Regions from separate parts of the Streptomyces sp. NPDC102259 genome, predicted to be linked through region 1. Evidence: riboswitches for the same ligand, from Rfam matches in the RefSeq annotation. Region 1 holds a riboswitch; the other holds the start of a gene.
What was found. A riboswitch is a leader RNA that binds a small molecule or an ion and turns the genes downstream of it on or off. The one in region 1 is predicted to bind glycine.
Positions count from the first base shown of each region.

Region 2: linked by a shared signal. The riboswitch ahead of gcvT (glycine cleavage system aminomethyltransferase GcvT) and the one ahead of gcvP (aminomethyl-transferring glycine dehydrogenase) in region 1 are both predicted to bind glycine.

Region 1 covers NZ_JBIWMA010000002.1:7,180-19,246, forward strand. The annotation lists gene ACIRPU_RS04570 (MerR family transcriptional regulator) at 1-353, shown strand, start outside; gene ACIRPU_RS04575 (bifunctional nuclease family protein) at 438-911, shown strand; gene ACIRPU_RS04580 (MerR family transcriptional regulator) at 1,157-1,840, shown strand; gene ACIRPU_RS04585 (DNA polymerase IV) at 1,909-3,324, shown strand; gene ACIRPU_RS04590 (nucleotidyltransferase domain-containing protein) at 3,425-3,886, shown strand; gene ACIRPU_RS04595 (PRC-barrel domain-containing protein) at 3,893-4,264, opposite strand; glycine riboswitch at 4,377-4,472, shown strand; gene gcvP (aminomethyl-transferring glycine dehydrogenase) at 4,656-7,541, shown strand; gene ACIRPU_RS04605 (molybdopterin-binding protein) at 7,592-8,011, opposite strand; gene ACIRPU_RS04610 (amino acid transporter) at 8,110-10,065, opposite strand; gene ACIRPU_RS04615 (extracellular solute-binding protein) at 10,463-11,755, shown strand; gene ACIRPU_RS04620 (carbohydrate ABC transporter permease) at 11,762-12,067, shown strand, end outside.
Region 2 covers NZ_JBIWMA010000010.1:33,136-45,202, reverse strand. The annotation lists gene ACIRPU_RS23120 (enhanced serine sensitivity protein SseB) at 1-635, opposite strand, end outside; gene ACIRPU_RS23115 (AAA family ATPase) at 714-1,403, opposite strand; glycine riboswitch at 1,577-1,676, shown strand; gene gcvT (glycine cleavage system aminomethyltransferase GcvT) at 1,828-2,955, shown strand; gene gcvH (glycine cleavage system protein GcvH) at 3,074-3,451, shown strand; gene glyA (serine hydroxymethyltransferase) at 3,466-4,743, shown strand; gene ACIRPU_RS23095 (L-serine ammonia-lyase) at 4,816-6,183, shown strand; gene ACIRPU_RS23090 (MOSC domain-containing protein) at 6,222-6,764, shown strand; gene ACIRPU_RS23085 (NADPH-dependent F420 reductase) at 6,773-7,483, opposite strand; gene ACIRPU_RS23080 (FadR/GntR family transcriptional regulator) at 7,573-8,271, opposite strand; gene ACIRPU_RS23075 (2-isopropylmalate synthase) at 8,515-10,098, shown strand; gene ACIRPU_RS23070 (ABC transporter ATP-binding protein) at 10,095-10,892, shown strand; gene ACIRPU_RS23065 (EF-hand domain-containing protein) at 10,937-11,149, opposite strand; gene ACIRPU_RS23060 (hypothetical protein) at 11,212-11,409, opposite strand; gene ACIRPU_RS23055 (GNAT family N-acetyltransferase) at 11,471-12,067, shown strand, end outside.

The sequences.
Region 1 (12,067 bases):
GGTCCGAGCTGCTGGCGGCCGCGGGAATCGGTGAGCCGGAGCTCGAGGAGTGGGAGTCGTACGGTCTCGTCGTGCCGTTGGAGGACGGGGTCTACGACGCCGAGGCGGCCACGGTGGCAGCGCTGGTCTCCGAGCTGGGCAGGTTCGGGATCGAGCCCCGGCATCTGCGGGTGATGAAGGCCGCGGCCGATCGTGAGGCCGGGCTCGTGGACCAGGTGGTGGCCCCGCTCAAGCGCCACCGCAATCCGCAGACCAGGGCCCACGCGCAGGCCCGTACGAAGGAACTGGCGGGGCTCACGGTGCGGCTGCACGCGGCGTTGGTGCAGACGGCGCTCGGGGTGCGGCTGCCCTGAGCGGGCTGTTTCGCCCTGGGCGGATCGGTCACCCGTTCCCGGCCCGACTACCCAAACGTCCCGGGCACGGCCTAGGGTTGCTGTGTGAACGAGCTCGATGTCGTAGGTGTCCGGGTCGAGATGCCCTCCAACCAACCGATCGTGCTGCTGCGTGAAGTGGGAGGCGACCGTTACCTTCCCATCTGGATCGGACCGGGGGAGGCGACGGCGATCGCCTTCGCCCAGCAGGGCATGGCTCCCGCGCGACCGCTGACCCACGACCTGTTCAAGGACGTGCTGGAAGCCGTCGGCCAGGAGCTCACCGAGGTGCGCATCACGGACCTGCGGGAGGGCGTCTTCTACGCGGAGCTGGTCTTCGCCAGCGGGGTCGAGGTGAGCGCGCGTCCTTCGGACGCCATAGCGCTGGCGCTGCGCACGGGGACACCGATCTATGGCAGTGACACGGTGCTGGACGACGCGGGGATCGCCATCCCGGACGAGCAGGAGGACGAGGTGGAGAAGTTCCGCGAGTTCCTCGACCAGATCTCGCCCGAGGACTTCGGCACCAGCAACCAGTAGCCGGCACATGCGCGGAACGCGGGCGTCCTGCACGAGGACGCCCGCCCGGTTCTCGGCAAATGCCAACGGCGAGTGAGAGCGTCCTACGGCTACTTCTCAGCGCATTCGGCTAGCCTTTCCCCGCGACGGGGTGCGGGAAACCACTCTCAGGGTGATTATCACTCGGCGTGCCGAGTGTGGCGATCGTTGACGCACCCCTGGTGACTGCCTACCGTCGACAAGGCAGGTCAAGGACGGAGGTCGGCGTGAGAAGCAGCGGCGACGGTACGGCTGGGGGTGCCCCCGGACTCGGTGTCGGGGGGAGCGGTCCGTACCCTTCCCCGGGCTCTCCAGCGCGCTCGAGCAGGGGGTACCCCCAGCAGAGCAGCGCGGCCGATCACGCTCCGCAGCGACCAACGGCCGTGCCGAGCAGCGGAGGGGCGACGTCCATGGCGTCCGAGCAGATCGGCTATCGCGGTCCGACGGCGTGCGCGGCCGCGGGCATCACCTATCGGCAACTGGACTACTGGGCCCGCACCGGGCTGGTCGAGCCGAGCGTGCGGCCCGCCCACGGGTCCGGCACCCAACGTCTGTACAGCTTCCGGGACGTCGTCGTCCTGAAGATCGTCAAGCGGTTCCTCGACACCGGGGTGTCGCTCCAGAACATCCGCACCGCCGTGCAGCATCTGCGGGAGCGAGGGTTCAGTGATCTGGAGCGCATGACGCTGATGAGCGACGGCGCCACCGTCTACGAGTGCACCTCGCCGGACGAGGTCCACGCGCTGCTCCAGGGCGGTCAGGGCATCTTCGGGATCGCCGTGGGCGTGGTGTGGCGGGACGTCGAGGGCGCGCTGTCGCAGTTGCACGGGGAGCGTGTCGACACCGGCGAGACGCTCGTCGGGCACAACCCGGCGGACGAACTGGCACGTCGGCGCAACCGGGCGGTCTGAAGCCTCCTCCGGGGGCGCGGGGCGGCTGCACGACGTGATTGTCAGTGGCGTGGTGCAGCATCGGACATGTGAGAAACGCGCCCACGATCCTGCATCTCGACATGGATGCCTTCTTCGCGCAGGCGGAGCAGGCGTCCAAGCCGAGCCTGCGCGGGAAAGCCGTGGTCGTGGGCGGTCTGGGGCCCCGCGGAGTGGTCGCCACCGCCTCCTACGAGGCGCGGGTCTTCGGAGTGAACTCGGCGATGCCCATGGCCCAGGCGCGTCGGCGGGCTCCGAACGCCGCGTATCTGGTTCCGCGCTTCGCGTTCTACCGGTCGATCAGCGACCAGGTCATGGGGCTGCTGCGGGCGCTGTCGCCGCTGGTGGAGCCGCTGAGTCTGGACGAGGCCTTCGTGGACCTGGATGCCGGGGGAGCGGCCTGGGACAGCGAGTCGGCGCGGCTGGCGGGGATCAGGCTGCGCGCGGACATACGGGCCGTCACCGGGCTCACGGGGTCGGTGGGCCTGGCCTCCTGCAAGATGCTGGCCAAGATCGCCTCGGAGCAGGCGAAGCCGGACGGGCTGGTCCTCATCGAGCCGGGGACCGAGCGGGCCCTGCTCGGCCCGCTGTCGGTGCGGACCCTGCCGGGGGTCGGGCCTGCGACGGGGGACCATCTGCGGCGGGCCGGGATCACCACGATCGACGAGATCGCCGAGGCCGGTGAGGACGAGCTGGTGCGGCTGCTGGGCAAGGCGCACGGGCACGCGCTGTACGCGATGGCGCTGGCCCGCGACGACCGGCCCGTGGTGGCGGAGCGGGAGGCCAAGTCGGTGTCGGTCGAGGACACCTACGACGTGGACATCCATGACCGGGTCCGGGTGGAGCTGGAGGTGCAGCGGCTCGCGGACCGCTGTGTGCGCAGGCTGCGGGGGGCCGGTCTGTCGGGGCGGACCATCGTGCTGAAGGTGCGGCGGTACGACTTCTCCACGCTCACCCGGTCCGAGACCCTGCGGGGGCCCACCGATGATCCGGGCGTGGTCCGGGAGGCGGCCGCCCGGTTGCTGGACTCGGTGGACACGACGGGCGGGGTCCGGCTTCTCGGGGTGGGCGTGAGCGGGCTGGCGGACTTCACGCAGGAGGATCTGTTCGCGCAGGCGGCTGAGGACCGGGTGGGCGGGTCCGAGGAGGAACCGGCGGACGAGCCCGTCGGCGAGATGTCGGCGCCGGTCGAGCATCAGTGGCGCCCAGGACACGACGTGCGGCATGCCGAGCTCGGACACGGATGGGTGCAGGGCAGCGGGTTGGGCCGGGTCACCGTGCGGTTCGAGACGCCCGAGTCGGAGCCCGGCAGGGTCCGCACTTTCAGGACCGACGATCCGGGACTGGAGCCGGCGGATCCGTTGCCGCTGGTGCGACGAAGACCTGATGAGGAGGGCGGGCAGGCGGCGGGAGCGCCGCATCCGGAGACGAAGTCGCCGACGGTGGAGACCGGGAACTCTGCGTGAGGCGGATCAGTTACCCAGAGTGAAGCGGTACGCGATGTGGGGTGGGTCGGAGCGGTGGCGGTGTCCCGCGAGGTGGCACCGGTGAGGGATGAGGAGCTGCATGAAGCTGCACGGAGGCCAGTTCGCGGACCCGGCCGGGGTGTCGCCGGAGCGGGAAGCCGAGATGCGCCGGGTGGTGGACCGGGTCACCCGGTGGGCCGGGAACCGGAGCGACGTGGTGGGGCTGCTGCTCGTCGGGTCCGCTGCGCGGGGCGCCGCGGGTCCCGACTCGGATGTGGACCTCGTGGTGTTGTCGACGGCGCCTGCCCGGTACGCCGAGGACCACGGGTGGGCGCGTGAGCCGGCCCTGGGGGAGGTGGTCCGGGTCCAGGAACGGGGGCCCGTCACCGAATGGCGGTATGTGACCGCGTCCGGTCTGGAGGTCGAGGTGTGCGTCGGCTCCGCCCACTGGGCGCGGACCGATCCGGTCGACGCCGGCACGCGGAGAGTCGTCACGGACGGCGCCCGGCCGCTGTACGACCCCGCCGGGATTCTCGGAGCGCTGATACAGGCCTGCGGCTGAGGGGGCTCAGCCGTCGTCCGTGCCGGCCAGCCGGCCGAAGTCGCGGTCGGGGATCGGGGGCGGGGCGCCCACGTCGAGGCCGTAGTGGTGGTAGAGCTGGAGTTCCTGCTCCGGGGAGAGATGGCGGCCCACGCCGAAGTCCGGTGCGTCCTTGATCAGGGCCCGGTCGAAGGGGATGCGCAGGGTGCCCTCGACCAGCTGGCTGGGCTCCAGGGGGACGAAGGCGTCGCGGGAGAACAGACCCGTGCGTATGGCCGCCCACTCCGGTACTCCGGTCGCGTCGTCGAGGTAGACCTCGTCGATCGTGCCGATCTTGGTGCCGTTGCGGTCGAACGCCTTGCGGCCGATCAGGTTGCGCGGATCGATGTCGGTCTGCACGGGCCCTCCACTTGCTCGCAACTCATCCGTAAGCACTACAAAAGAGCACATTGGGACGAGCGGCCACTCGAGCGAGTCTCGTTGACCCCGCTGGTAGTCTGACAACGGCTGCTGACACCGCGCGGGAGAGTCCTCCGGACATCACCGGAGGCGCCGAAGGAGCAAATCCTCCCCGGAATCTCTCAGGCTCACGTACCGCACGGACGAGGTCACTCTGGAAAGCAGGGCGGGTGCCGACGGCGTCGACGGCTCCCGCTCTCACCGACGGTGAAAGCCGGGTGCCCTCGGGCGACCCGGTGAAGCTCTCAGGTTGAGATGACAGAGGGGGAGGCCGTCCGGGTACCCACCGTGGTGACCCTCGAAGGTCGTGTCAGACCAGGAGGCCTCCGTAATGACCGCCCATCGCATTCCGCTCGCAGAGCTCGAGCAGGGAATTCCCTTCGAACAGCGCCACATCGGGCCCGACCCAGAGGCGCGGGCCAAGATGCTCGCACAGGTCGGCTACGGCTCGCTCGACGAGCTCACCGCCGCGGCGGTCCCGGATGTGATCAAGAACGCCGACGCGCTGGACCTGCCGGGCGCGCGCACCGAGGCCGAGGTGCTGGCCGAGCTGCGTTCGCTGGCCGACCGCAACCAGGTCCTCGACCCGATGATCGGACTCGGCTACTACGGCACGTTCACGCCGCCCGTCATCCTGCGCAACGTCATGGAGAACCCGGCCTGGTACACGGCCTACACGCCGTACCAGCCGGAGATCTCCCAGGGCCGGCTCGAGGCGCTGCTGAACTTCCAGACCGTGGTCGCCGACCTCACCGGGCTGCCGACCTCCGGCGCGTCACTGCTCGACGAGGGCACGGCCGCCGCCGAGGCGATGGCGCTGTCCCGGCGCATGGGGAAGAACAAGAAGGGCCTCTTCCTCATCGACGCGGACGCGCTGCCGCAGACCATCGCCGTGATCGAGACCCGCGCCGAGCCGACGGGCGTGGAGATCGTCGTCGCCGACCTGAGCGACGGGATCCCGGCGGAGATCGCCGCGCGGGAGATCAACGGCGTGCTCGTCCAGTACCCCGGCGCCTCCGGTGTCGTACGTGACCTCAAGACGCTCGTCGACCAGGCGCACGGGCTCGGCGCGCTCGTCACCGTCGCCGCGGATCTGCTCGCGCTGACGCTGCTGAAGTCGCCGGGCGAGCTGGGCGCGGACATCGCCGTCGGTACGACGCAGCGGTTCGGCGTGCCGATGGGCTTCGGCGGGCCGCACGCCGGTTACATGGCCGTCCGTGAGCAGTTCGCGCGCAGCCTGCCCGGGCGGCTGGTGGGCGTCTCGGTGGACGCCGACGGGCACAAGGCCTACCGGCTCGCGCTCCAGACGCGTGAGCAGCACATCCGGCGTGAGAAGGCCACCAGCAACATCTGCACGGCGCAGGTGCTGCTGGCGGTCATGGCGGGGATGTACGCCGTCTACCACGGTCCCGACGGGCTGCGGGCGATCGCCCGGCGCACGCACCGGTACGCCTCGATCCTCGCCGCCGGGCTCGAGGCCGGCGGCGTCGAGGTCGTGCACGGGTCGTACTTCGACACGCTGACCGTCCGGGTGCCGGGGAAGGCCTCCGAGGTCGTCGCCGCCGCGCGGGAGCTCGGGGTCAACCTGCACCTCGTCGACGCCGACCAGGTGTCGATCGCCTGCGACGAGACGACCGCGCGGGCGCAGGTGACCGCCGTCTGGGCAGCCTTCGGGGTGGCCGGCGACATCGAGTCGCTCGACGTGGCCACCGAGGACACCCTGCCCGCAGGGCTGCTGCGGTCCGACGAGATCCTCACGCACCCGGTCTTCCACCAGCACCGTTCCGAGACCGCGATGCTGCGCTACCTGCGTCGGCTCGCCGACCGGGACTACGCGCTGGACCGGGGCATGATCCCGCTGGGCTCCTGCACCATGAAGCTCAACGCGACCACCGAGATGGAGCCGGTCACCTGGCCCGAGTTCGGGCAGTTGCACCCCTTCGCGCCGGCCGAGCAGGCGGAGGGCTATCTGACGCTCATCCGCGAGCTGGAGGAGCGGCTCGCCGAGGTCACCGGGTACGACAAGGTGTCGCTCCAGCCGAACGCCGGGTCGCAGGGCGAGCTGGCCGGGCTGCTCGCCGTCCGCGGGTACCACCGGGGCAACGGGGACGAGCAGCGGACCGTGTGCCTCATCCCGTCCTCCGCGCACGGCACGAACGCGGCCAGTGCCGTCATGGCGGGCATGAAGGTCGTCGTCGTGAAGACCGCCGAGGACGGCGAGATCGACGTCGAGGACCTGCGGGCGAAGATCGAGCGGCACCGGGACGAGCTGTCGGTGCTGATGATCACCTACCCCTCGACGCACGGGGTGTTCGAGGAGCATGTCGCCGACATCTGCGCCCAGGTGCACGAGGCGGGCGGGCAGGTGTACGTCGACGGCGCCAACCTCAACGCGCTCGTCGGTCTCGCCAAGCCGGGGCACTTCGGCGGTGACGTGTCGCACCTGAACCTGCACAAGACGTTCTGCATCCCGCACGGGGGCGGCGGCCCGGGCGTCGGGCCCGTCGCCGTACGGTCGCACCTGGCGCCGTATCTGCCGAACCACCCGCTCCAGCCCGCCGCCGGGCCGGACACCGGGGTGGGGCCGATCTCCGCGGCTCCCTGGGGCTCCGCCGGGATACTGCCGATCTCGTGGGCGTATGTGCGGCTCATGGGCGGCGAGGGGCTCAAGCGGGCCACGCAGGTCGCCGTGCTGAGCGCCAACTACATCGCCAAGCGGCTCGAGCCGCACTACCCGGTGCTCTACAACGGGCCGGGCGGGCTGGTCGCGCACGAGTGCATCATCGACCTGCGGCCGCTGACCAAGGCGACCGGCGTGAGCGTCGACGACGTCGCCAAGCGGCTCATCGACTACGGCTTCCATGCGCCGACGATGTCGTTCCCGGTGGCCGGGACGCTGATGATCGAGCCGACCGAGTCCGAGGACCTGATCGAGATCGACCGTTTCTGCGAGGCGATGATCGCCATCCGCGCGGAGATCGAGAAGGTCGGGACGGGCGGGTGGTCGGCCGACGACAACCCGCTGAGCGGCGCCCCGCACACCGCGGCCGCGCTGGGCGGGGAGTGGGAGCACGCGTACACGCGTGAGGAGGCCGTCTTCCCGGCCGGTGTGTCCGCCGCCGACAAGTACTGGCCGCCGGTGCGCCGGATCGACCAGGCCTTCGGCGACCGGAACCTGGTCTGCTCGTGCCCGCCGCTGGACGCGTACGAGGACTGAGCGAGTGGGTGAGGGCCCCCGTCCGTTCCGGGCGGGGGCCCTCCCGCGCGCTACGCCGTCGCCAGGGACACCTCGGTCGCCTTGATGAGCGCGACGACGTCGGAGCCGACGAAGAGGCCGAGGTCGGTGGCTGCTTCCTTGGTGATCACGGAGGTGAGTTCGGCTCCGTCCATGGAGACCTTCACCGAGGCCATGACCCCGCCCGGTACGAGGCCGGTGATCGTGCCGGTGAGCTGGTTGCGGATCGAGAGGCCGTCGACCCGGCCGGTGGCCAGGGAGACCTCCGTCGACTTCACCAGAGCGCGGACGGCGGTGCCGGCGGTGAGGGCGAGCTGGTTCACGGCCTCCAGCGTGATGGCCGCCGTGAGGTCCTGGCCGCCGTCCAGACGGATCTTGACGGTGGCCATCACCTCGCCGGGATGGACGGCGGTGACGGTGCCGGGGAGTTGGTTGCGGATGCTCAGGCTCATGAGCGCCAACGGTAGGCCGCCGGGCGCCCTGTGCGGGGTATGTGCGGGTATGCGTCGCCTGACGGCGTCGCGCGTCGGGACGGCGGCCCGGGAGCGGGTCAGCCCGTGTGGACGCGGGGGCGGCGGTCGCGGTCCGGTTCGGCCTCGCGCAGGACTTCCCGGGTGACCGGAGCGACCTCGCCCTGGCCGAAGAGGAAGAAGCGCAGGAAGTTGGCGAAGGGGTTGCCCTCGGTCCACTCGAAGTAGATGTGCGGGATGCAGCCGGTGGAGTCACGGGTGTGCAGCAGCAGCGCGGCCAGGGCGTTGGAGACGGAGGAGGACTCCAGGGTCAGGATGCGGTAGCGCTTGTGCAGGACCTCGCCGCGTACGGTCAGGCCCGACTCGAACTCGGAGGGGTCGACGACGGTGACCTCGACGAAGACGAAGTCCTCCCCGGGGATGTCGTTGTCCTGCCGGATCTGTTCGATCTTGTCGCGGTACTCGGCCTTGTCGCGCTGGTCGGGCTCGTTGGCGATGAACCGTATCTTGCGGCTGGCCATGTCCCTGATGAAACGTTCCGCCATGGCGTCCAGCGTCACGCTGGTCACGCGGAGCTCGAAGGCTCGGGCCAGCCGGGACAGCAGCGAGACCAGGATGATTCCGGCGATGAAGCAGGCGCCGATCTTCACGCCGTCGGGGCGCTCGATGACGTTCACGACGGTCACGTAGAGGAGGACCGCCGAGACCACGACGAAGCCGATCGTCCAGCCACGCTGCCGGGCGCGGCGGGCGGCGATGGTCACCGCGATCGCCGCCGAGGACATCAGGACCAGGACGCCGGTGGCGTAGGCGCCGCCCTGGGCGTCGACGTCGGCGTCGAAGATCCAGGTGACCAGGAAGGCCACGAGGGTGAAGACGATGACCATGGGGCGGACGGCGCGGGCCCAGTGTGGGGCCATGCCGTAGCGGGGGAGGTAGCGGGGCATCAGGTTGAGCAGTCCAGCCATCGCGGAGGCGCCGGCGAACCACAGGATGGCGATCGTCGACACGTCGTACACCGTGCCGAAGGCGTTGCCCAGGTACTCGTGGGCGAGGTAGGCGAGGGCGCGTCCGTTGGCCTGGCCGCCGGACTCGAACTCCTTCTCCGGGATCAGCACCGTGGTGATGAAGCTGGTGGCGATGAGGAAGACGCTCATGATCAGGGCGGCGGTCGTCAGCAGCTTCTTCGTGTCCCGGATGCGGCCCTTGGGGTTCTCCGCGGTGTCGTCCGGGTCGCCCTGGACGTGCGGCATGACCGCGACGCCGGTCTCGAAGCCGGACAGGCCCAGCGCCAGCTTGGGGAAGACCAGCAGGGAGACGCCGATCATCGCGAACACGTTGCCGTGCTCGGCGGTCAGGGCGTCGGCCCAGTCGGTGACGACATGGCCCTCGGTGAGCACATGCCCCAGGCCGACGATCACGACGACGACGTTCAGGGCGAGATAGACGACGACCAGCGCGACCGCGACGCCGATGGCCTCCAGGAAGCCCTTGAGGAACACCGCGCCGAGCAGGGCGACGAGGACGAGCGTGATCACCATCTGCCGGTCGTGCAGGGTGCTGGTCAGATGCGGGTTCTCGACCAGGTGGGTGGAGGCGTCCGCCGCGGACAGGGTGATCGTGATCAGGAAGTCGGTGGCGGCGAACCCGAGCAGGGTCAGGACGAACAGCTTGCCCTTCCAGAAGGACAGCAGGCGTTCCAGCATCGCGATCGAGCCCTCGCCGTGCGGACTCTCCTCGGCGACGCGCCGGTAGACCGGCAGGGCGCCCAGCAGGGTGACGATCACCAGCACGATCGTCGCCACCGGGGAGAGCAGGCCGGCCGCGAGGGCGGCGATCCCCGGCTGGTAGCCGAGGGTCGAGAAGTAGTCGACACCGGTCAGGCACATCACCCGGTACCAGCGCTGGCCCTCGTGCTCGGGCGCGGCTCCGGTCTTCGGGGCCGCCTGCTGAGCGTGACCCTTGCCCATGTCGGACAGGCCCTCCAGCATCCAGGCGCGCAGGCGACCGGGTGGAGGGTGCTCGGTGGTGGCCATCGGCGTGCTCCTGAAGTGCGGGTCGGCGTGTGGTTTCGGCCATCACGCGGACGGCGGAATCAGCGTAAGCGGAGAGTGACGCCCGGGCCCCTGGATCATGGGCCGAACGGCGTCAAGCTTCCGTTAAGACTGGTCGCGGGGCGGACACGCAGCGTGACGTGCCACCGGGTTCGCTTCCGGTCGCCGGATCGTCGCTCCCGTGTCCTTCGTAATGTTCGCGGAATGATCCGAATGTTTCGACGCTTCCTGGCGCCTCGCTGCGCCTTCTTTTGTGAACAGACCCCCGGATTCCCTGTGTTCAAGGGGTTGCCACCCGTCGGAGGGTGTCTCTAGGGTGCGGCAGCAGCGAAGCTTTCTGGATCTGGTTCGAAACTTTCGATCTATCAAGGAGCGCAAGATGGGCGACCCGGCACTCTCCCGCCGCGGCTTCCTGGCGGTTTCCGCCGCGGCCGGTCTGAGCATGACGGCACTGAGCGCCTGCGGCGGCGACTCGGACGGAGGGTCGTCGGGGACGACCACCATCGAGTGGTGGAACATCTCCACCACCCAGCCGACCAAGGACGTCTGGGCCGGTCTCGCCAAGCAGTTCGAGGCCCAGAACCCCAAGGTGAAGATCAAGATCGTGCAGTTGGAGAACGACGCCTACAAGTCGAAGATGACGGCGCTGACCGCCTCCGGGAAACTGCCCGACATCTTCCACACCTGGGGCGGCGGCGTCCTGAAGCAGCAGGTCGACGCCGGACTCGTCGAGGACCTCACGGAGAAGACGCGGGAGTGGAGCGACAGCCTGCTTCCCGTCGCCCGCGAGCCGTACCTGCTCGACAAGAAGGCGTACGGCGTCCCGTTCGACATCGGCATGATCGGGTTCTGGTACAACAAGGCGCTCTTCCAGCAGGCCGGGATCAGCGGGCCCCCCACCACCTGGAGCGCCTTCCTCGACGCGGTGCGCAAGCTGAAGGCCGCCAAGATCACCCCGCTCGCGCTGGCCGGCAAGGAGAAGTGGCCCGGCATGTACTACTGGGCGTATCTCGCGATGCGCACCGCCGGGGTCGACGCCCTGCGCAAGGCCGGGGACGACAAGGACTTCACCGGGGAGGGGTTCGTCCAGGCCGGGCAGCACCTCCAGGACCTCGTCGACCTCCAGCCGTTCCAGAAGGGCTTCCTCGGCGCCGCGTACTCCAGCCCCACCGGGCAGGCCGCCGCCGTCGGCAACGGCAAGGCGGCGATGGAACTCATGGGCCAGTGGGCGCCGGTGGTGGAGGCGGACGCGGGCAAGGGGCTCGGGGCGAACCTCGGCTTCTTCCCGTTCCCGGCGGTCGACGGCGGCAAGGGCGTGATCACCGAGGTGTTCGGCGGAGGCGGCGGGCACGCCCTGCGCAAGGACGCCCCGCAGGCGGCCCTCGACTTCCTGAAGTTCTTCGCCACCGCCGCCACGGACACCGAACTGGTCAAGAAGACCGGGGTGCTGCCCGTCGTGCCGGCCGCCGAGAGCGCCATCACCGACCCCAACATCAAGGCCGTCCAGACCCAGTTGAAGGCCGCCACCGGCTTCCAGCTCTACCTCGACCAGGCCTACGCGCCGGCCCTCGGCCAGGAGGTCAACGACAGCGTCGCCGCCCTCATCGCCGGGTCCAAGTCGCCTCAGCAGGTCACCGAGTCGATCACCAAGGTCGCGAAGGAAGAGCAGTAGCAGGCGATGACCTCCACCTTCCTTCCGGACAAGCGCAGCGGCCCGGACGCCGGCCCGCCGCCTCCGTCGCCAGGCCCGGGCCGGGGCCGGGCGCGGCGGCGGACGCGCCACTGGCTCACCGCCGTCGGCTTCCAGGTGCCCGCGCTGGTCCTGTTCGGCACGCTCGTGCTGCTGCCGATGCTGTTCGCGCTGTACGCCTCATTCTTCCGCTGGGGCGGCTTCGGCATGCCCGACGACTACATCGGCGGCGACAACTTCAGCCGCCTCTTCCAGGACCCGGTGTTCCTGGGCGACCTGTGGCGCTGTCTGCTC
Region 2 (12,067 bases), on a different contig from region 1:
AGTTCCACGCCCACGAACATCACCGGGTCCGCCGTCTCGATGGCGGCCAGGCAGCGGCGGGCCGTGCGGACCACGCCCGTGGCCTCGAACTCCGCCGAGGCCGCGGCCAGGAAGTCCATCGGATCGTCCTGCCAGTCGGGCTCGTAGAGGCGGACCCGGCCGCCGGCCGCGGTGCCGTCCAGCGGGGTGCGGCCCGCCCGGCAGAGCTCGGCCACGGCGGGCGGCGGCAGCGGGACGCCGACCACGCCGTCCGGGTTGACCAGGATGCCCACCTGCGGGGGCAGCCCGCGGGCGAACTCCACCGCCGGCGCGATCGTGAACGACATGTGCGAGCCGACGACCTGCCGGAACTGCTCCTCGGAGCTGAAGACCGGCACGTACACCTGGCCCTCGAGCTCCATCGTGGGCAGGTCGAGGGGACCGCTGCGCGGGCCGCCGCCGCCGGGCAGCGGCACCCAGACGAAGCTGCGTCCGAGCACCTCGACGATGCGGCCGCCGGCTCCCGGCACGCCGAGGGAGACGGAGAGCACCTCCTCCAGCTCGTTGCCGGGCCATCCGCCGTGCGGATGGGGGTGTGCCTGCGCCGGAAAGTCCGCGGAGAAGTCCGTCGGAAAGTTCGCCGGGGGGAAATCCATCTGCCTACCGCCTGCTGAGAACCGCTCACTTCGCTGTGGCTGAAAGGCTAGCGGGTACCGGGGGTCGCCCCCGAGCCCTCAGCCCGTGAAACCGATCCGGCGCAGCGCGTCGGCCGCCGCGCGGTCGAGCAGCACCGCCGAGCCGCAGCCCTCGGGCAGCCGGCCCTTCTCCACCGAGCGCACCAGACGGGCGGCGGCATGACGGTGGCGCAGGAAGGCGTACCGGGAGACACCCCGGCCGCGCTCGCGCTGCCCCTCCAGTGCCGTGTCCGCGCCGACGTCCAGCAGCAGCAGGTGGAGGGTGCCGCCGCGGCGGCGGGCCTCGCGGGCCAGCCAGTCGCGGACCCAGGCCTGCGTACCGCAGTCGTGCACGACGACGCCCGCACCGTCGCGCAGCGCGCGGCGCAGTCCGGCGTAGTGGGCGAGCCGGACGAGGGGGCGGTAGAGGCCGTACGGCAGGAAGCGGGGGGCGCCGGCGTCCCACCGGTCCCGGGTGTCCTGGGAGTCGACGCGGATGCCCTGCACGGTCCGCCGCATCAGCGTGGACTTGCCGCTGCCGGGCAGTCCGGTGACCACGACCAGGTCACGGGGGCCGAAGAGCAGGCCGTGCGGGCTGCGGCCGGCCCGCTCGCGCAGGTCGCGGACGACGGGCGCCGGCTGCGGACCGCACCCCTCCCGGGCCGGGGCGACGGGCTGCGCGGGCAGCGCGATCGCCGAGCCGGTCGCGAATGCCGTGGACCTCGCCGTGGTCGTCCTGTTCACCGTGATCGTCCTCCCCTGGGGTCAGATGGTGTCCTCATCCCCACCGAGCGTAAAGAGAAGGTAATGCGCCGTGCCTGGCGTTTTCGTGCGCGTACCGACACAAGCCGGTTACAGATCCGGCCTGCCGGGATCGGGGCGAGCCGTGCAATGATGGCCGCGCCAACTGCATACCGGCCGTTTGAATCCGCGCGGGAGAGTCCTCAGCAGCAGCTTCGCTGGGGCGCCGAAGGAGCAAGTCCCTCCCTTGAATCTCTCAGGCCCCGTTACCGCGCGGGCGAGGCACATCTGAAAAGCGGGCCGCTGTCTCCAGTGGCTCCACCCAAGGTGCAAGTCATGACCACCGTTCGCGGGGTCACGACGAACCTCTCAGGTTCCGATGACAGATGGGGAGGAACGACCTCGCCGTCATGCCTTGGGAGACGAACGTCCGATGAGCAGTACCGCCCCCACCGAGCAACGCCACACCGCGCTCGACGCCCTGCACCGTTCGCTCGGCGCGACGATGACCGACTTCGCCGGCTGGGACATGCCCCTGCGCTACGGCTCCGAGCGCGACGAGCACCAGGCCGTCCGCACCCGGGCCGGGCTCTTCGACCTCTCCCACATGGGCGAGATCACCGTCACCGGCCCGCAGGCCGCCGCCCTTCTCGACTTCGCCCTGGTGGGCAACATCGGCGCGGTCAAGGCCGGCCGCGCCCGCTACACGATGATCTGCCGTGCGGACGGCGGCATCCTGGACGACCTGATCGTCTACCGGCTCGCCGAGACCGAGTTCATGGTGGTGGCCAACGCCTCCAACGCGCAGGTCGTGCTGGACGCGCTGACCGAGCGCGCCGAGGGCTTCGACGCGGAGGTCCGCGACGACCGCGACGCCTACGCGCTGATCGCCGTGCAGGGCCCCGAGTCCCCCGGCATCCTCGCGGCCGTCACGGACGCCGACCTGGACGGCCTGAAGTACTACGCCGGCCTGCCCGGCACCGTCGTCGGCATCCCCGCGCTGATCGCGCGCACCGGCTACACCGGCGAGGACGGCTTCGAACTGTTCGTACGGCCGGAGCACGCCGTCGAGCTGTGGCAGGCGCTGACCAAGGCGGGCGAGGGCGTCGGGCTGGTGCCCTGCGGTCTGTCCTGCCGGGACACGCTCCGCCTGGAGGCGGGCATGCCGCTGTACGGGCACGAGCTGAGCACCTCCCTCACCCCGTTCGACGCGGGACTCGGCCGGGTGGTGAAGTTCGACAAGGACGGCGACTTCGTCGGGCGCACGGCGCTGGAGGCGGCCGCCGGGCGCGCCGCCTCGCAGCCCCCGCGCGTCCTCGTGGGCCTGGTCGCCGAGGGCCGCCGGGTCCCGCGCGCCGGGTTCGCCGTGGTCGCCGGCGGCGAGGCGATCGGCGAGGTCACCTCGGGCGCCCCCTCCCCCACCCTCGGCAAGCCGATCGCGATGGCGTACGTCGACGCCGCCCACGCGGCGCCCGGGACCACGGGCGTCGGCGTGGACATCCGAGGCAGCCACGAGCCGTACGAGGTCGTGGCGCTGCCGTTCTACAAGCGCCAGAAGTAGACACTGGGCGCGTCGACGCCCGCCCGCGCGTGACCCTGCGCACATTTCCGCTGCTCACGTGCCTTTCCAGCAGTCCCCCATTCACCAGCACCCTCCCGCGTACAGGAGAATTCAAGCCATGAGCAACCCCCAGCAGCTGCGCTACAGCAAGGAGCACGAGTGGCTGTCGGTCGCCGAGGACGGCGTCTCGACGGTCGGCATCACGGAGCACGCGGCCAACGCGCTCGGCGACGTGGTCTTCGTCCAGCTCCCCGAGGTCGGTGTCACGGTGACCGCGGGCGAGACCTGTGGCGAGCTGGAGTCGACCAAGTCGGTCAGCGAGCTGTACGCGCCGGTCTCCGGCGAGATCGTCGAGGTCAACCAGGACGTCGTCGACGACCCGGCGCTGGTGAACTCCGCCCCGTTCGAGGGCGGATGGCTGTTCAAGGTACGCACGGCGGGTGAGCAGGACGACCTGCTCACCGCCAACGAGTACACCGCCTACACCGCCGGCTGAGGAGTCGTAGTCGCATGTCCGTCCTGAACACGCCCCTGCACGAGCTCGACCCGGAGATCGCCGCCGCGGTCGACGCCGAGCTGAACCGCCAGCAGTCCACGCTCGAGATGATCGCCTCGGAGAACTTCGCTCCGCTCGCGGTGATGGAGGCACAGGGCTCGGTCCTGACCAACAAGTACGCCGAGGGCTACCCGGGCCGCCGCTACTACGGCGGCTGCGAACACGTCGACGTGGCCGAGCAGATCGCGATCGACCGGGTCAAGGAGCTGTTCGGCGCCGAGTACGCCAACGTCCAGCCCCACTCGGGCGCCTCCGCCAACCAGGCGGCCCTGTTCGCGCTGGCCCAGCCCGGCGACAAGATCCTCGGCCTGGACCTGGCGCACGGCGGTCACCTGACCCACGGCATGCGACTGAACTTCTCCGGCAAGCAGTTCGACGTGGTCGCCTACCACGTGGACGACGCCGGTCTGGTCGACATGGCCGAGGTCGAGCGACTCGCCAAGGAGCACCGCCCGAAGGTGATCATCGCGGGCTGGTCGGCGTACCCGCGGCAGCTGGACTTCGCGGAGTTCCGTCGGATCGCGGACGAGGTCGAGGCCTTCCTGTGGGTCGACATGGCGCACTTCGCGGGTCTGGTGGCGGCCGGTCTCCACCCGAACCCGGTGGAGTACGCCGACGTCGTGACGTCCACCACCCACAAGACGCTGGGCGGCCCCCGCGGCGGCATCATCCTCGCCAAGAAGGAGTTCGCGAAGAAGCTGAACTCGTCCGTCTTCCCGGGCTTCCAGGGCGGTCCCCTGGAGCACGTGATCGCGGCCAAGGCGGTCTCCTTCAAGGTCGCCGCGAGCGAGGACTTCAAGGAGCGTCAGGCCCGCACGGTCGAGGGCGCGCGGATCCTCGCCGAGCGCCTGACCGCGCCGGACGCCCGCGCGGCCGGCGTGAACGTCCTGTCCGGCGGCACCGACGTGCACCTGATCCTGGTCGACCTGCGCGAGTCCGAGCTGGACGGTCAGCAGGCCGAGGACCGGCTCCACGAGGTCGGCATCACGGTCAACCGCAACGCGGTCCCGAACGACCCGCGGCCCCCGATGGTCACCTCCGGACTGCGGATCGGCACGCCCGCCCTCGCGACCCGCGGCTTCACCGCCGAGGACTTCGCCGAGGTCGCGGACGTGATCGCCGAGACGCTGAAGGCGCCGTCCCCGTTCGCGGAGGCCGACGCGGCGGCGCTGAAGGCCCGGGTCACGGCCCTGGCGGACAAGCACCCGCTGTACCCCGGTCTGAGCGAGTAGTTCCCTTTCCCGGGTGCCGCGCACACTGTGAGGTGTGGGCGGCACCCCGCACCACCGTATGGAGGAGTTCCCGTGGCCATCTCGGTCTTCGACCTGTTCTCGATCGGTATCGGCCCGTCCAGCTCCCACACGGTCGGCCCGATGCGCGCGGCCCGCATGTTCGCACGGCGGCTGCGGAGCGAGGGCCTGCTGGACTCCACCGCGTCGGTGCGCTGCGAGCTGTACGGCTCGCTCGGCGCGACCGGCCACGGCCACGGCACGCCGAAGGCGGTCCTGCTCGGCCTGGAGGGCTCCTCGCCGCGCACGGTGGACGTGGAGGGCGCGGACGACCGGGTGGAGCAGATCAAGGACTCCGGCCGGCTGCGGCTGCTGGACTCGCACGAGATCCCGTTCTCCTTCGACGACGACCTGGTCCTGCACCGCCGCAAGACCCTCCCGTACCACGCCAACGGCATGACGATATGGGCCCACGACGCTGCGGGCGCCGAGCTGCTGTCGAAGACGTACTACTCGGTCGGCGGCGGTTTCGTCGTGGACGAGGACGCGGTCGGCGCGGACCGCATCAAGCTCGACGACACGGTCCTGAAGTACCCCTTCCGCACCGGCGACGAGCTGCTGCGCCTGGCGAAGGAGACCGGCCTGTCGATCTCCTCGCTGATGCTGGAGAACGAGCGCGCCTGGCGCTCCGAGGACGAGATCCGGGACGGGCTGCTGGAGATCTGGCGGGCGATGCAGGCCTGCGTCTCCCGGGGCATGTCCCGCGAGGGCATCCTGCCGGGTGGCCTGCGGGTCCGCCGCCGGGCGGCCATGACCGCACGTCAACTCCGGGCGGAGGGCGACCCGTTGGCGCTCTCGATGGAGTGGATCACGCTGTACGCGATGGCGGTGAACGAGGAGAACGCGGCCGGCGGCAGGGTGGTGACGGCCCCCACGAACGGCGCGGCCGGCATCATCCCGGCGGTACTGCACTACTACATGAACTTCGTGCCCGGCGCCGATGAGGACGGGGTGGTCCGCTTCCTGCTCGCGGCCGGCGCGATCGGCATGCTCTTCAAGGAGAACGCCTCCATCTCCGGCGCCGAGGTCGGCTGCCAGGGCGAGGTCGGCTCGGCCTGTTCGATGGCGGCGGGCGCGCTCGCCGAGGTCCTCGGCGGCTCCCCCGAGCAGGTCGAGAACGCGGCCGAGATCGGCATGGAGCACAACCTCGGCCTGACCTGCGACCCCGTGGGCGGCCTGGTCCAGATCCCGTGCATCGAGCGCAACGGCATGGCCTCGGTGAAGGCGGTCACCGCGGCCAAGATGGCGATGCGCGGCGACGGTTCGCACAAGGTGTCCCTGGACAAGGTCATCAAGACGATGAAGGAAACGGGCGCGGACATGTCCGTCAAGTACAAGGAGACGGCCCGGGGCGGGCTGGCGGTCAACATCATCGAGTGCTGACCCGGCAGCGGGTCGCGGGGACAGGGGAGCTTCGCCGTATGAGTGGGTCGGTCAGCGCTGTCAGCAGCAGCGGTACGTACTCCTTCACCAAACCCAACCGGGAGAGCGTCACGCTGGTCGCCGGGCTCGGGGTGGCGGGGGACGTGCATGCCGGAACCACGGTGAAGCACCGGTTCCGGATGGAGAAGGATCCCTCGCAGCCGAATCTGCGGCAGGTGCACCTCATACACGAGGAGCTCTTCGAGGAGGTGCGTACGGCCGGGTTCGAGGTGGCCCCCGGGCAGCTCGGGGAGAACGTGACCACGCGCGGGATCGACCTGCTCGGACTGCCCACCGGGACGCGGCTGCGGCTCGGCGGACAGGCCGTGGTCGAGGTGACCGGCCTGCGCAATCCCTGCAAGCAGATCGACGACTTCCAGCACGGGCTCATGAAGCAGGTCGTCGGACGGGGTCCGGACGGCCGGCCGTCCTTCCGGTCCGGGATCATGAGCGTGGTGCTGAGCGGGGGCGTGGTGCGGCCCGGGGACCCGGTCGTCATCGAGTTGCCGGACGGACCGCACCGCCCCCTGCGGATCGTCTAGGACCTGTCCTAGCCGCGGAAGGTCGCCGGGCGTTCCGGGCTCGCCTCGGCCAGGGCCTTGGTGACCGCCTCGGTGCCGGCCCGCAGTCCGTAGACGGGGGTGTCGGGCTGCTGGCGCCAGGAGTCGTCGATGCCGCCCGTGTCGACGGTGTCGAAGCCGAGCTCGTCGATGAGGGCGCGTACCTTCGCCTTCGCCGCCTCGTCGTCGCCGGCCACCGGGAGCGCGATGCGGTCGGGGTCGCCCGCGGCGCGCGGGCGGTCCAGGATGTCCTGGGCGTAGGTGCCGTTGAAGGCCTTGATCACGGGGTGGCCGATGCGGCGTTCCGTCCAGCGGCTCTCGGTGAGGCCCTCGTCCTCGATCTCCGCGATCCGGCCGTCGCGCTGCTGCGGGTAGTAGTTGTTGGTGTCGATGACGGCCACGCCGTCGGCCGCGCCGTCCAGGATTCCGGAGGGCAGGCTCGGGACCGCCTTGACCGGAATCGTGATCACCACGACCTCGGCACCGCGCGCCGCCTCCTCGACGGTGACGGGGGTCGCTCCCGTCTCCTCGGCGAGTTCCTTGAGCGTCTGCGGGCCGCGGGAGTTCGCGACGGAGACGTCGTGGCCGAGCGCGCTGAGGCGCCGGGTGAGGTTGCCGCCGATGTTGCCCGCGCCGATGATGCCGATCTTCATGAGAGGCCTTGCCTTCCGGGACCGATTCGATTCAGATTCGATGCACATGCATGCACCTGAGAGGGCCAACCCCGCTCGACGGCGGGCTATTCCGGCTCTGCGCCCCTCCGTACGAAATTCTCCGCGGGCCCCATGCCCTAACACCGGCCGCCGAAGGGATCCTCCAGTTCCGCCGTGAGGACGGCCGCCGCGGTCTCCGGGTCCCCGTCCGCGACGGCCCGGGCCAGCGCCTCATGGGCCTCGTCGCCGGTGTCGGGCTCCCGGACGCGCAGTCCGGTCAGCGCCAGGAGGTCGACCAGGCCCTTGCGCAGGACCGGGACGAACTCCGCGAAGAGGTCGGTGAGCACGGGGTTGTGCGCGGCGGCGACCACCGCCGCGTGAAAGGCGATGTCGGCGTCGACGAAGGCCTCGTCGTCCCCCGTCGACGCGGCCCTGCGCCCCCGCAGCGCCAGCTGTATCGCGGTGACGTCCTCGGGCGTGCGGCGGCGCGCGGCGAGCCGGACCGCGTGGACCTCGACCGCCGCCCGGACCTCGTACACGTCCGCCACCGCGGCCCGGCGCAGCCGGGTGGGCCAGTCCTCGGTCGGCTCGGTCGCGACGACGAAGACGCCGGCGCCCTGCCGGGACCGGACGAGGCCCGCGCCGGCCAGCGCGCGCAGCGCCTCGCGGACGGTGGAGCGGCCGACGCCGAGTTCCTTCGCGAGCGTGGTCTCGCCGGGGAGCTTGGCGCCGATGGGCCAGTGCCCCTCGGCGATCCGCGCACGCAGGGCCTCGGCGGCCTGTTCGACCAGCGGACTGGGGCGGACGGCGACGAGGGGCGACGACGGAGGAGACATGGACACCAGCGAGACCAACTTGTCTGAGGAGTGAGCGGATTCCACTTGTCTGAGGACCTGAGGAGTGGATAGCGTACGCGGTATGACGCTCAGCGGTCTCCTTCTTCTCGGCTGCCGCGGCGGGGCCTGACGCGACCGGCACCCCGCCGCGGGTCGCCGTGCTGCCGGTCACCGCCCGACCGAGCCGAAGGCAGTCGCTCCTTGACCACCAGGTCCCGCTGGAACCCGCAGCGTCCCAGCCCCATGCCGTACCACCGCTACCGACCCTTCCACGAGCGGGTGGACGTGCCCGTCACCGATCGGCGCTGGCCCTCCGCCCGCCTCGAACACGCCCCGCTCTGGGTCCCCGTCGACCTGCGCGACGGCAACCAGGCGCTCGCCGAACCGATGGACACCCCCCGCAAGCGCCGCTTCTTCGACCTGCTGGTGGCCACCGGCTTCAAGGAGATCGAGGTCGGCTACCCGTCCGCCAGCCGCACCGACTTCGACTTCGTACGCCACCTGGTGACCTCCGGAGCCGTCCCGGACGATGTCACGCCGGTCGTGTTCACCCCGGCCCGCCCGGAGCTGATCGACCGGACCTTCGAGGCGATCGAGGGGCTGCCGAAGGCCGTCGTCCACCTGTACATCGCGACCTCCCCGGTGTGGCGGGAGGTGGTGCTGCGCCGGGACCGCGGCGAGGTGTGGCGGACGGTACGGGAGGCGGCCGAGCGCATGGCACGGCGGGCGGGCGACGCCCACGGCGTCCGCTTCCAGTTCTCCCCGGAGACCTTCAACCTCACCGAACCCGACTTCGTCCTCGAACTCTGCGACGGGCTGACGCGGTTGTGGGACGCGAGCCCCGACCGCCCGGTCACCCACAACCTCCCCGCGACCGTCGAGATCGCCACGCCCAACGTCTACGCCGACCAGATCGAGTACCTGCACCGCCACCTCGCCCGCCGGGACGGCGTGATCCTCTCCGTCCATCCGCACAACGACCGCGGCACCGGCGTCGCCTGCGCCGAACTCGCCGTGCTGGCCGGCGCCCAGCGCGTGGAGGGCTGTCTGTTCGGCAACGGGGAGCGCACCGGCAACGTCGACCTGATCACCCTCGCCCTGAATCTGTACGCACAGGGCGTCGACCCCATGGTCGACCTCCGCGACCTCGACGCCGTGCGGGACACCGTCGAGGAGTGCAACCGCCTGCCGGTCCACCCCCGCCACCCCTACGCCGGTGAGCTCGTGCACACGGCGTTCTCCGGCACCCACCAGGACGCCATCGGCAAGGGACTCGCCCATCACGCCCGGCGGGCCGCCGAGTCGGGGGTGCCGGCGGCCGAGGCGCCCTGGGCGGTGCCGTATCTGCCGATCGACCCGGCGGACGTGGGCCGGTCCTACGAGGCGGTGATCCGGGTCAACTCACAGTCGGGCAAGGGCGGAGTGGCGTACCTGCTGCGCACCCACCAGGGAGTCGACCTGCCCGCGCGGATGCGGCCGGACTTCTCCCGGGTCGTCCAGGAGGCGACGGACGACAGCGGACGCGAGCTGCCGGCGAAGGAGCTCCACGACCTGTTCATCGAGACGTACGTCGTCGAAGAACCCTTCGGTGTCGCGGAGTTCGAGGAGGTCGCCCCCGTGACCGGCCCCACCGTGACCGGCCTCCTCGAGGCCCTCGCCGCACGCGGCGTCCAGGTCGAGGTCCTGGACCTCGACCCCGGTGAGGACGGTACGACCGCCTTCGCCGAATGCCGGGTGGACGGGGCCGTCGCCTGGGGCGCCGGCCAGGGGACCGCCGCTCCCGTGCGCGCGGTGCTGTCCGCGGTCAACAGGGCGAGCGTGCGGTGAGGGGGGCGAGGGAGGTACTGCGCGTCGAGGACGTCCACGTCGTGCGCGACGGCCGGCCCCTCCTCCAGGACGTCTCCCTGACCGTACGGGCCGGTGAGCACTGGGCGCTCCTCGGCGCCAACGGGGCCGGGAAGTCCACCCTGCTCAGGCTGCTCGGCGCCCTGGTCCACCCGACCCGGGGCACGGTGGAGGTACTGGGCCGGCGGCTCGGCCGGGTCGACGTACGGGAGCTGCGGGCGCACGTCGGGCACGTCGATCCCCGACATCCGCTGTCCGCACCGCTGACGGTCCGCGACGTCGTCCTCACCGGCCTCACCAACTCCGTCGCCGCCGTGCCTCGTCGGCGTCCCACCGCGGCGCAGGAGGCGCGCGCCGACCGCCTCGTCGACATGCTCGGCCTGGCCGGGCACCGCTCGGCGCGCTGGCCCACGCTCTCGCAGGGGCAGCGCGGCCGTGCCCTGATCGCCCGTGCCCTCATGCCGGAACCCAGGCTGCTGCTCCTCGACGAACCGGCGACCGGCCTGGATCTGCCGGGCCGCGAGCAGCTGATCGACGCGCTGGACTCCCTGCGCCGGGCGCATCCGCACCTGGCGACCGTCCTGGTCACCCACCACCTGGAGGAACTCCCCGCGGGCACCACCCACGCCCTGCTCCTGCGCGACGGCCGCGCCCTCGTCCAGGGCCCCGCCGCGTACGTCCTCACCGGTGACCGGGTCGGCACGTGCTTCGGCGTGCCGCTGGCACTGGAACGGCACGGCGGCCGGTGGACCGTGCGCATCGAGCGGCGGTCATGAGGAGGGGGCGCCCCGCATCGCGAGGCGCCCCCTTTCCGCTCGTCTCACTTGTTCAGGTGCGCCCAGAACTCGTCGAACGAGAGGAGCTTGTCACCGTCGAGGTCGCGGCTCTTGATGATGACCTCGGCCACCGGCTCGGTGACGTTCCAGTCACCCCCCTGGGCCAGGGCGGTCTTGAACTCGGCCGCGGTGATGAAGCCGTCCCCGTCCGTGTCGATCCGCTGGAACTGCTTGCGCGCTTCTTCGATGTCGGCCACCGATCCGCCCCTCTTCGTCATGCCTTGCGGTCATACTCGCTGTTCTACTGACGCAGGTCAGATTAACGGCCCTGGTGAGCGCGGAGCGCGGCGACCACCCAGGAGACCTCCTCGCCGTACGAGGGCCGGCTCCCGAGGCCGTTCGGGGGTCGCCGACAACCGGCGGTGACGGGCGACCCGTAGCGGAGGGTGCGCACGGTCAGGCCGGTGGAGCGGGCCGGTTCCCCGATGGTGAAAAGTCCGCCGCCGTCGTCGATCATGTGTGCGAGTGTGGGCCTTCCAGCGGGTGGAGACTCATGGAGCGCGAAGGGGACCGGTGCGGTGGGGGACTTGCGGGACATTCTCGACGCGGCCGCGCACGGCGTCTTCCCTCCCCCCGACGGCCGCACCACCGTCCTGCCCCAGCCCTCCCCGCGCGACGCGGGCGTCCTCTCCTTCACCGCGCACTCGGTGGTCTTCACGGACGAGGACCCGCGGTGGGTGCACGAGACGCTCGGCGCGGCCGACTGCGACGCTCTCGCCGCGTCGATGAGCCCCCGGTTCCTGACGGCGCTGCTGGACCGTACGGGCCGGGTCGCGGAGACGATCGACGCGCTGGTGGTCGGCTCCCCGCTGCCGGGCCCGCCGTCCCTCGCGCTCACCGAGATCGACGACCCGGACCATCCCCGGGTGGTCAGCTCGCGCAGGCGACGCGACGAGGTGAGGGTGTGGGCCGCGGAGGGGGGCGTGATCGTCCTGGGCCGCGGGGTCGCGGGCCGGCTGGAGGTCGCCGTGGAGGTCGAGGAGGGCGTACGGCACCGGGGGCTGGGCCGGGCCCTGGTGGGCGCGGCACGGCACCTGGGCGGGGACGAGCCGGTGTGGGCGCAGATCTCGCCGGGGAACGCCCGCAGCACACGGGCGTTCCAGGCGGCGGGCTAT